Regions from separate parts of the Desulfobaculum sp. genome, predicted to be linked through region 2. Evidence: predicted binding sites of a transcription regulator. Region 2 holds the regulator's gene; the other holds the start of a gene.
What was found. Region 2 encodes sigma-54, which starts transcription at its own class of promoters, with help from an activator protein. Its sites were predicted from a motif close to CTGGCACGGNNNNTGCTT; they were not measured.

Region 1 (5,844 bases), on a different contig from region 2:
GCATCCGCCTGCCCGGAGATGAGCAGGCTGAGCAGGTCCTGCGGGCTTTTGACAAGGATGATTTTGTGGCTGCCGAAGTCCTTAAGGATGGTATATCCCGCGTTGACCATGATTGCGCCAATGACCTTGCCCTCAAGGTCTTCAAGGGTCTCAAGGTCCGTGGAGGCGGAGCGTACAAAGAAGGAAATCTTGAACGTTTCGATGGGGGCGGTGAATTCAAGGAAGTCTGAGCGCCGCTGCGTGATGCCGATATTGGGGATGAGGTCGGCCTTGCCGGTGCGGAGCGCGTCGTGAACGAGGGTCCAGTTTTTGTAGATATCGTAGCGGATGTTCAGCCCGGTGCGCTTGGCAAGATGATTCATGATGTCAATGGCGAAGCCGGTGGTCCTGCCGGTTTCATCCACCATGTAATGCGGTGGAAAATGCTCGGGTACGGCGGCAATGATGGTCTCGTTGTCGTCTCGCGGGGCACATAGCCCAGCGGGCGGCGCAAGGAGGAAGAGGCCGAGTACACACGCGGTCAGCAGAGCCTTGAGAGCCAGCAGAGAGGGCGCTGGCTTATGGCGCAGGTGTCCGTGCGGTATCCGCTTCAGTCCAAATTCCATAATTGTCCCGTAGCATAAGCCGATTACAGGTATAGGTTCTACGTAGAGAGTACTATAAAGAGACCGTTTGGGACAAGCGGTGCAGGACGAAAGTGCGGGGGAAAAAGGGCGCGTGGTGGGAGGCGTGTGAGGCTGGAGAGGGCTCGGGTGGCGGTTGGCACAACGAAAAAAAGCCCATCCCCGTTGTTGGGGATGGACCTGTATCAGTGTGATTGTGCCGGCAGGACTACAGCACGTCCCACTCCTGTCCGGTGGCGGTGTCGTGTACGTCCACATGCATGGCGGCCAGCTCGTCACGGACGGCGTCGGAGGTGGTGAAGTCCTTTTCCTTGCGGGCGCTTGCGCGCTTTTCCAGCAGTTCGTCAACCTTGGCGGTGTCGATGCCGTAGCGGCGGACCTTTACCTCGCGCAGTTCACGCAGGAAGGTTTCGGGGTCCTGATTGAACACGCCAAGCGCGGTGCCCCACGAGGCCAGCAGGTACAGGGCGCGCGTCCACAGAGCCTTGGCCCCTTCGCTCTTGCGCCAGCTCTTGTTTTCCGCAACGCGGCCAACAAGGCGGATGAGGCCGAACACGTGGCCAAGGGCGCCGGCGGTGTTCATATCGTCGTTCATGGACTTGTTCCACTCGGCTTCAAGGGTGCTGAGTTCCTCGGTCAACTCGGCGGGCAGTTCTGCGCCGCTCCACTTGCTGCGCTCCAGAGCGGTCTGGATGTCGCGGCGGGTGGTGTAGATGCGGCGGAGGTTCTTTTCCGCTTCAAGCATGTTGTCCGGGGTGAAGTCGATGGGGCTTCTGTAGTGCTTGGTCAGCAGGAAGTAGCGCAGGGTCTCGGGGTGGTAGCTTTCGAGAATGTCGCGGATGGTGGAAAAGTTGCCAAGAGACTTGGACATCTTTTCGGAGTCCACCTGAACGAAGCCGTTATGCACCCAGAAGCGCGCCATCTCGGTCTGCGTGGCGGCCTCGGACTGGGCGATTTCGTTTTCGTGATGGGGGAAGATGAGGTCCTGCCCGCCGCCGTGGATGTCGAAGGGCAGGGCAAGGTGCTTGTCGCTCATGGCGGAGCACTCAAGGTGCCAGCCGGGGCGGCCACCGCCCCACGGGCTTTCCCATTCCGGCTCGCCGGGCTTGGCGGCCTTCCACAGGGCAAAGTCCAGCGGGTCTTCCTTTTCGTCTCCGGGCTGGATGCGGGAGCCGGAGCGCATTTCGTCAATGTCGCGGCCCGAGAGCTTGCCGTAGCCGTCAAAGGAGCGGACGCGGAAGTACACGTCGCCCGATTCGGTGGCGTAGGCGTGGCCGTCGTTTATGAGCTTTTCCGTCAGGGCGATCATCTCGCCGATGTGTTCCGTTGCGCGGGGTTCAAGGTCCGCACGCAGCACGTTCAGCTTGTCCATGTCCTCATGGAACGCCTCGATAAAGCGCTGCGCCAGTGCGGAGGGATCTTCGCCGTTTTCGTTGGCACGGTTGATAATCTTGTCATCCACGTCCGTGAAGTTGCGGGCGAAGGTGACATTGTAGCCAAGGTGGCGCAGGTAACGAACCAGAACGTCGAAAACAACGGCGGAACGAGCATGGCCAATATGACAGTAGTCGTAGGCGGTGATGCCACAAGCGTACATGCGGACATCGTTGTCCCTGAGCGGTGTGAATTCCTCTTTACGACGTGTCATTGTGTTGTAGAGCTGCATTGGCCGTACTCCAGTTTTGTCCTCAAACGGATTGATAATGTTGGTAAAACCCCGGCAGGATACACTATCCGGGCGGGGTGGAATCATGCCTCAAATGAAGTGGGGCGTCAAAGACCTTTGGCCCTAATTTTCCGCGCCCTGCGGCTGCCGCATGCCGGTGACGCAGGCCACGGCCTTGATGCCGTGCTTCTTGCCCGTAAAGCCGAGGCCTTCTTCGGTTGTGGCTTTCACGTTGACGCGGGCGGGGTCGACCCGCAACAGCTGCGCAACATTGTCGCGGATGCGGCGGCGGTAGGTGGACAGCTTGGGCGTCTGCGCAATGATGGTCAGGTCCGCGTGGGTGATGGTCAGGGCCTCGCGGTGGGCGATGTCCAGAACCTCGGCCACGAGGACGGCGGATTCGATGTTGTCAAAGGCGGGGTCGTTGTCCGGGAAGTGCTGGCCGATGTCGCCTTTGCCAAGGCAGCCCAGCAGGGCGTCTGCAAGGGCGTGCAGCAGCACATCGCCATCGGAGTGTGCAACCACCTGCAGGTCGCCGTCGATGGGGATGCCGCCAATTTTCAGCGGGCGGCCCGGGCCGTATTTGTGTACGTCGTAGCCCCAGCCCACGCAGGGGTAGGCGACGGGCGCATTGGTGGTGAGCATGCGCAGGTCCTCCGGAGTGGTAATCTTGATGTTGCCTGCCTCGCCGGGAACGGTGGCGACGCGTTCACCGATGGCTTCCACCATGGAGGCGTCGTCCGTGACGGCGAGGTTTTGGTCGCGGCAGATGTCGTGCGCGCGCTGGAGCAGGGGCAAGGCAAAGGCCTGCGGGGTCTGACAGGCGCGCAGTTCGGCGCGGGGCAGGGTTTCGGCTATGGTGCCGTCTTCGGCCACGCGCTTGATGGTGTCCGCAACGGGGATGGCGGGGATGACGGCGTCGTTCCCGGCGTCCATGGCGGCAAGCAGTGAGGCAATGAGCGGAGCACTGGCAAAGGGGCGCGCCGAGTCGTGCACGAGGACGTGGGTGCAGTCCTTGGGGAGCATGGCGAGGCCGTTGTGGACGGAATCCTGCCGCCGCGGGCCGCCTGTGGCGACGAGGCAAGGCAGGGAAAAGTCGTCCTGCGCGGCAAGCTCCTTGACGGTGCGCGCGCCGTCCTCGGCTTCGCCCTCGGGGAAGACGAACACGAATCCGGCGATGCGGGGCACGCGGACCATGGTCCGGGCGCTTTTCCAAAAGAGCGGGGCGCCCTCATAGGGCAGGAACTGTTTCTTGGTGGCAAGCCCCGATGCGGCGAGGCGGGAGCCTTGTCCCGCGGCGAGAAGTATGGCCCAGACTGACATAGCGGTCTTCTTTGCGGTGGAAGGTGATGGATACAAAAGGGGCGCGAAGGCGATAACGCCTCCGCGCCGCCTGTCCTTGCGGAGATGGGAGTCGGACGGTAAGCCGGGTTCTGTCTCCCCTTGCGGGGCGGTCATCATTCCTCTAGGGCCATGGTTGCCCATGGCCTCCAGCAACCTACCCGGAAGCATCAGTCGGGCCGACCTCAAACGCTTCCCTATTTGGTCTTGCTCCGAACGGGGGTTACCTAGCCCGCCGTGTCACCACGGCGGCTGGTGGGCTCTTACCCCACCGTTTCACCCTTACCAGCACGGTGTGCTGGCGGTTTGCTTTCTGTGGCCCTGTCCATGGGTCACCCCACCTGGACGTTATCCAGCGTTCTGCCCTACGGAGCCCGGACTTTCCTCCCCGGCCCATGCGGGCCGCGACGATGACCTGTCCAACTCCCGAATATTGTGCGCCCGGCCATGGCCGGACTGCGGGACGCTACGCGGCGTCCGGATCGGTAAAGTGATTCGTCCAGTAGACCAAGCGCTGGCAGTTGGGGCAGCTCATGATCTGTTCACCCTTTTGCAGGTCGTTGAAGGCCTGCGGGGGGATGAGGATGTGGCAGCCGCTGCAGACGGCCTCGTCCACGGGGACGATGACCGGATGGCTGATGCGGGCGCGGATGAATTCATAGCGGCCAAGCACGCGCGGCGGGACGACTTCGCACGCGGCGGCGCGGTCCTTCTGCAGCTTGTTCAGGCGCTTTTTGGCGGCAGTGGTGCGCTTTTTGAGCGTGGTGCTGTTTTCGTCCAGCTGCTTTTTCAGCTCTGCGCCTTCTTCTTCCATGGACGTCTGGAGTTCTTTCTGACGTTCCAGCTCCTCGGCGAGGGCGACTTTCTCTTCCTCGCGGGTGCGGTTGATCTTCTCCATGTTGTCCATTTCGCGCATCATGGCGTGGTACTCGCGGGAGTTCCCGGCCATCATCAGCTTGTCCTTGCTCTTCTTGATCTTTTCTTCGTTGCTTTCGATCTCGTCGGCAAGAACGCGCTGCTGGTGCAGAAGGATGTCGGTCTTTTCCTTGACCTGGTTCAGGCGCTCATTGAACTTTTCATACTTGTCCTCGAGCGCGGCGAGTTCCTTGGGCAGGCTCTCCAGTTCATTTTCCAGGGTGATGATCTCGTCATCGACTTTCTGCAGAACGATGAGCTGCTCGATTTGCTTGAGGTACATGCTCAACGGGGTATCCTCCTCGGCAGTTGCCTTTGGCGGCCGGCTGCCGGCTGCCGTGAATGTATTCAGTCCCTTGCGTAAGGGCTGTGATCACTTGTGTCGCGTGGGCCAGGGGCCCGTATGCAGAGAGAACGGCTCCGCCCCCGGGAAGAAACGGACGGTGGTGCCGTCCTTTTCCATATCGGGGGCAAGCTCCTCGGCAAAGATGCGGGTCATAATCTCCTCAAGGGAGAAGTGCCCCACATCCACGGTGAATATATCCGATTCAAGCGCCAGATGGTACTTGATGTCGCCAGTGATGAAAACGTCGGCTCCGGTGGCTGCCGCTGCGTCAATGAGCGAGCCGCCGGACCCTGTGCAGTAGGCCACGGTTTCTACGCGCTCGGGCGCAGCACCGATGGACAGCAAAAAATCACGCTCAATCAGCCCGCCAAGGGTGGCGGCGAAGTCGTCCCAGCCAAGGGGCTGGGGCAGGCGTCCGGCAAAGCCGAAACCAGCGGGGTGCGCTTCGTCGGCGATGGTGGTCTCGATGATGGAGAGGTCCGTCAGGCCAAGGGCGCGTGCCAGCCATCCTGCGGGCCCAGCGGGCTGCACATCCAGCGAAGTGTGCGCTGCATAGAGCCACGCCCCGCGGGAGAGCACCCCACGGGCAACATCCAAAAAACGGCCCGGAGTGTCCAAAAAGCGGGGCTGCATGCACAGGGGATGGTGGGTCAGGATGCACTGCGCGCCCCAGTCGAGAGCCTCGGCCACGGCGTGTGGCGTTGGGTCGAGGGTTACGGCGAGCTTGGTGATGTTGCGGGTTGTCCCGGCAATCTGCACGCCGCTTTTGTCCCATTCGGCCGCGCCGCAAAGCGGGGCCGAGCGTTCGATGCGGGCAATGACGTTCTGGATGTCCATGGTATCCCTCAAAAATAAAGGTGCTTCCCCTCTCTTCGCCAGGAGGAAAGCACCTGCTTATCGCATAGTGCCAGGGGAGGGCGCGTCGCTTCGGTCCTGCCTACGCGGCTTGGCCG
Region 2 (5,844 bases):
TGCAGGAAGCCGCGCATCAGGAAGAAATTCACGATGACGATAAGCACCAGAACGCTGGCCTCAAAAAACGCAAACGACAAGACGCCCATCTGCATGATGGAGCGCCTGACAAGGCGACCCGGCGCGTAGTCGCTGGGGCTGGCGCTCAGGCCGACCTGCGCCTGCAAGCTATTGTAGGAGGCGTTCTGGAAGTTCCTGTGCAGGTACTCCACCCGCGCCGCTATCCACCCAAGGGGCAAGCTGAAGAGCAATGGGAACACCACCTCGGCGGGCGTGGTGAAGCCAAAAAAGTGCACCAAAGTGAGCGCGGCAAGGTTCGCCGCCGCGGCATTGGGAGGTATAAACGTCCCTGCGGGGATGAGGTCGAGCCAGAACAGCTCAAAAAATGCGGAAACACTGAGGGCGAGGGTCATATCGCCGGTGACAAGCCCCCAGATGAGGCCCTGCACCATGGGGCGTTCAATGATGCCGACAGTGACGGCAAAACGCCCGAGAGAGCTCAGGGCAAAAAAAAACCGACCGCCACAACCGTGGCAATGCTCGCAAGCGGAGTTCCTACCATGTTCGTCTCACATGCACGGGTTCCGTCGGCACGCAGCGGAAGTCGAGTTCCACGCCGGTGGACGAGAAATAGCCAAGACAGTCGTTGTCTTCCTCGGAAAGGGAAACGTGGGCGCACAGCTGCTGTTTGCCCGGTCCGTAATGCAGGTTGCCAAGGTTGAGCACCCCAAAGCCGAGGCCATCTTCATGGGCGCGGCGGGCGTCCTCGCACGAGGCGAAGAGGACCAACACATCGGGGTCCGGGTCCGGCCCGAACTTGGCATGCATAAACGCGGCGAGCCCCGCCACGTCCACAAAACACTTCTCCACCCCGTGTGGGATGGCAAGCCCCATAATTTCCTGCCGCAATGGGTCGTGGGCCACGTCGTCATTCGCCACGACAATCCAGCGCGACTTGGTGAAGGGGAGCCACGTTTCGATAATCTGACCATGGATCAGTCTGTTGTCCACGCGCACCCAATACATCTTAGCCTTCCGCGACCTTGCGCCGCAGAATTTCGCCTGCGACGACAATACCCTGACAGCCGGCGCTTGCGGCTTCGCTGGCAAGGCTTTTCAGTTTCATGGATCGGGTACCAAGCACTTTGAGCAGCATGGGCAGATTCACGCCGGTGATGACCTCCAGCGGCCCGGAGCCCATAAGGGACAGGCTGAGGTTGGTGGGAGTGCCACCAAACATGTCGGTCAGCATCAGTACGCCGGCGCCTGCATCGACGCGCTCCACGGCTTCGCGCAGGTTCTGGAGAATTTCGTCCATCTCCTGATCCACGCCCACACCGATGGCTTCGCAGTATTCCTGCTCGCCAAGGATGACCTCGGCGGCATTCAGCAAATGCTCGCCGTACTCCGCGTGGGTGACGATGACCACACCGACTGTCTTGGTTGTCTTTTCGCTCATGATACCCGCTAGCGCGCTACTTACGGCGCGAATGGAATTTCGTCCTTCACCCGCCTCATTCGAGGTCGAGATGCCTGTGCTCAAGAAATACGGAATACTCTGCCTGACGCAGAGAGTCAAAGACGGCTTCGGCCACGGCGACGGACCTGTGCCTGCCGCCGGTGCACCCAATGGCAACCGTCAGCCTGTACCGCCCTTCCCGCGCGTAGCACGGCAGGACATAGTGCAGGAAATCAAGCTGTTTCTCAAGGTATTCCCCGCCCTCTGGCGAGCGCAGGACAAAATCTGAAACCGCCTTGTCACGGCCCGTGAGGCTCCGCAGGGACTTTTCAAAATACGGATTCGGCAAAAAGCGCAGGTCAAAGACAAGGTCCGCGTCCGTTGGCACCCCGTGCTTAAAGCCAAAGGTCACCAAATACACGTGCAGGCCATAGCATTTGTCCTGCAGGAAATTCCATTTCTCCTGCAACGTGCGGCGCAGGTCGTGGATGGAATAATCCGAGGTGTCGATGACAAGCTCGGCCAAATCGCGCACCGGGGCGAGCAGGCGGCGCTCCTCCACAAGGGCGCGGTCCAGCCCAACGCCCTGCTCCAACGGATGCGGACGGCGGGTGGCCGCATACCTGCGGCGCAGGACATTCTCTCCCGCCTCAATGAACACCACGCGCGGCTCCACGCCGCTTTCGGCAAGGATGCCCCGTGTCTGTTCCCATTTGGCGGTAAAGTCCGAGTGACGCACGTCCAGCCCAAGGGTCAACCCTCGGTGGTACACCTCTTTCTGACGGCGAAACAGGTCCACGAATTCAGGGATGACATCCGGGGGCAACCCGTCCACGGAGACGAAGCCAAGGTCCTCAAAAACCTTCAGGGCAGTGGATTTGCCCGCTCCGGAAAGACCAGAGAGGATAATGACGGGAAAATCCGGCTCGGTGGCCGCTCCCGGCACGACAGATTCCATGCTTAGGCTCCCTTGATAAGGCGGACCAGTTCGTCCTTATCGCCAGCCTCCAAGAAGGCCGTGCGGAACTTCTCATCCTTGAGGGTACGGGAGATGTGGGCAAGGATGCGCAGGTGCATCCCGGCCACCTTTTCCGGCGCAAGCACAAGGAAGAAGATGTGGCAGGGCTTAAAATCCAGCGCATCAAAGTCAACGCCCTCGCGGCTTCTGGCGGCAACGACGACGATGTCGTCCAGCCCCTCCAGCTTGCCGTGGGGGATGGCGATGCCGTCGCCGATTCCAGTGGTGCCGAGGGATTCCCGTTCCAGCAGGACGTCCTTGGCCTGTTCAGGGTCAATGCCCTGCACATGCTGCGCAGCCCCGGCCACAAGTTCGGCCAGAACCGAAGACTTGGTTCTGGCCGAAAGTTCAGGGAATATCAAATCGCTATCGACAAAATCTCCGAGCTTCATTCGTACATCCCGGGATCAATGAGGCCGTACTCGCCGGTCTTGCGGCGGTAGATGACATTGACCCGTTCGGTTTCAGCGTTGCGGAACACGAGGAAATCATACTTGAAGGTGTCCAGCTGCATGGCGGCCTCGTCGGCCATCATGGGCTTGGGCGTGTAGGTATCGGCCTGCACGATGACAGGGCCGGATGCGGCGTCCATGTCCTCGGCGTCGAATCCGCCAAGGGCGGCGACGTCCTCCTGGCGCACGGTATCGCGCGCGCGGCGGCGGTCCTTGTCCTTTTCACGCATCTTGCGGACCTGTGCGGACATCTTGTCCAGCACAAGGTCGATGGAGGAGTACATGTCTTCCGATTCCTCAACGGCGGACATGTTCATATTGTCCCCGGCAAGCGAGACCTCCGCGATGTGGCGAAACTTCTCCACACTCAGGTTGATCTGCAACTCGGCATTGCCGGTATCGGCGTACTTGATCAGCTTTTCAAAGCGCTTGCGGGCATACTGCTTGAGATGGTCCGAAGGCTCGAAATTCTTAAAGGTCAAGCTGATGTTCATCGACGATCCTCCTTAACTGCTGGGGTTGGATCGAATACTCACCATAGAGGAAAGTGTACTTGCATTCAGCCTGAAAATAAAGGGTGTTGTCGCCGCTCCGCCCCTCCTAAAAGACCTGCTTGCGTTTGGAGGAGGACGGTATGCCGAGGGAGCTGCGATATTTGGCAACAGTTCGCCGTGCGATGTTGACCTGAAGCCGCCCTTTGAGGATCTCGGCGATTTTCTCGTCCGAAAGAGGCTTTTTGGTATCTTCCTTTCCGATGAGTTCCTTGATGTGTGCCTTCACGCTCTCGGAGCCGACCTGCGATCCGTCGTCCATACCGAGGGCGCTGTTGAAGAAAAATTTCAACTCGAACACGCCATGGGGCGTGGACACATACTTGCTGGTGGTAATGCGGCTGATGGTGGATTCGTGCATCTCGATGTCATCGGCCACATCCTTGAGGATAAGGGGCTTCAGACGGGTCACGCCATGCTCAAAGAACCCACGCTGAAAGCGCACAAGACTCTCCATAACCTTATAGAGGGTCCGCTGGCGCTGGTACAGGCTTTTCATCAGCCACTGGGCGGAACGCAGGCGCTCGTGCAGGTATTCCTTCTCCGGCGCGCCGCGCCCATCCTTCACGGAATCAAGATAGAAATCATTGACCGTCAGCTGCGGCAAACCGTCGTCATTGAGTACGATGACGAAGTCATCCTCGTACTTGTAGACGTGCACATCCGGGCTGACGTACTGCGCCTCGCCACTGCCAAAGGCAGCACCGGGCATGGGGTCGAGGGTTTGCAGAAAGTCGAGGTATTCCTTGAGGCCTTCAAGGGTGAGGCGGAACTTGCGCGCCAGCGGCTTGTAGCGGCGCTTTTCAAGGTCCTCCAGGTGGTCGCTGACGAGGGAGTGCAGGATGGGGTCGTCGTAGCCGTTGACCTCCAGCTGCACAAGCAGACACTCGCGCGGGTCGCGGGCGGCAACGCCCACGGGGTCCATGCGCTGGACGCGGTGCAGCGTTTCCTCCACGGCGTCTACGGAGCACTTGGCTTCCTCGGCGATTTCCTCAACGGTGCTTTGCAGGTAGCCCTGCGAGCCAAGGTTGCCGAGGATGACCTCTGCGATGTTCACCTGCTCCGGCGTCATGTCCGAGAGGCGGATCTGCCATTCCAGATGCCCTTCCAGCGATGGCTTGGACGAAAGGCGGGCCTCAAAGGACAAGCCCTCCTCCGGGATTTCCGCTTCACGCGCCGAGGACTGCCGCCCCGTGGAAGAGAACTCCCCGAGGTAGTTTTCCCAATCCGCGCCCTGCATCGCGTCCTGATCGCCAACGCCATCGGCCATGGCTTCGCCGTTGTCTACGGCTTCTGCCGACCGGGCGTCCTGCTCGGCCTCGGCCTTCTCCTGCGACGGCTCGACGGCGGCCTCCTCCAGAAGGGGATTCTCGAGGAGTTCCTGCTGGACCATGTCCACCAACTCCACGCGGGAGAGCTGCAGCAGCTTGATGGCCTGCTGCAACTGCGGTGTCATGACCAGTTGCTGAGAGAGCTTGAGTTGTTGTCGTAGTTCAAGTGCCATGTTGGCTTATGTCTTCTTGCGAAATGTTGGCGTTGCAGATTCCGTATCAGGCTGCCCCGTCAAAGGGGGCGGAAGTGCGACAGTGCCTACGGCATCTAAAAAAAATGGTGCTTGTGCGGACTTCGTTACCGACCGCACAAGCACCATGCCACATTCACAACAAGCTTGCAACCAAGACTGGCAAGGTTCTTGAATATAGGGATTTATATAGAATTTCCGGAAGGTTACAGGCAGAACGTCTCGCCAAGGTAGACCCGGCGAGCCTTAGGATCGGCACAAATTTCTTCCGGAGTGCCGCTCAGGATGATGCGGCCTTCGTAGACAAGGTAGGCCCTGTCGCAAATACGCAGGGTTTCGCGGACGTTATGGTCGGAAATGAGCACGCCAATGCCCTTCTCCTTCAGCCCGCGTACAATTCCTTGTATGTCATCCACGGCGATGGGGTCAATCCCCGCAAAAGGCTCATCCAGCAGCATGAATTTCGGATTCAGAATAAGCGCGCGGGCGATCTCGAGCCGCCTGCGCTCACCGCCGGAGAGGTGCATGGCCTTCTGGTCCGCAAGGCGCGTGATGCCAAGCTCGTCCAGCAGCTGGTCCGCGCGCCGCTTCTGCTCTGCGCTGTCCAGCCCGCTCTGCTCCAGAATAATCTCCAGATTCTGCCGCACGGACAGCTTTTTGAAGATGGAGCTTTCCTGCGGCAGGTAGCTCATGCCGAGGCGGGCGCGCTCGTGCAGGGGCAGCATGGTGATGGCCTCGTCGTCAAGGTGCACCGCGCCGCCGTTGGGCTTGATGATGCCCGCCAGCATGTAGAACGTGGTGGTCTTGCCCGCGCCGTTAGGGCCAAGCAGACCAACAACCTC

Region 1: a site for sigma-54 is predicted at 3,796-3,813, ahead of ispD (2-C-methyl-D-erythritol 4-phosphate cytidylyltransferase). Genes of this name have one in related genera too.

The regions. Positions count from the first base shown of each region.
Region 1 is NZ_JBUDSW010000050.1:9,799-15,642, forward strand. It holds gene ACY69P_RS04985 (transporter substrate-binding domain-containing protein) at 1-605, opposite strand, end outside; gene cysS (cysteine--tRNA ligase) at 832-2,289, opposite strand; gene ispD (2-C-methyl-D-erythritol 4-phosphate cytidylyltransferase) at 2,413-3,612, opposite strand; RNA gene rnpB (RNase P RNA component class A) at 3,696-4,057, opposite strand; gene ACY69P_RS05005 (zinc ribbon domain-containing protein) at 4,097-4,828, opposite strand; gene ACY69P_RS05010 (Nif3-like dinuclear metal center hexameric protein) at 4,919-5,728, opposite strand.
Region 2 is NZ_JBUDSW010000070.1:2,468-8,311, forward strand. It holds gene ACY69P_RS06455 (PTS sugar transporter subunit IIC) at 1-503, opposite strand, end outside; gene ACY69P_RS06460 (PTS sugar transporter subunit IIB) at 556-1,026, opposite strand; gene ACY69P_RS06465 (PTS sugar transporter subunit IIA) at 1,028-1,459, opposite strand; gene rapZ (RNase adapter RapZ) at 1,515-2,417, opposite strand; gene ACY69P_RS06475 (PTS sugar transporter subunit IIA) at 2,420-2,869, opposite strand; gene hpf (ribosome hibernation-promoting factor, HPF/YfiA family) at 2,866-3,423, opposite strand; gene rpoN (RNA polymerase factor sigma-54) at 3,530-4,984, opposite strand; gene lptB (LPS export ABC transporter ATP-binding protein) at 5,209-5,844, opposite strand, start outside.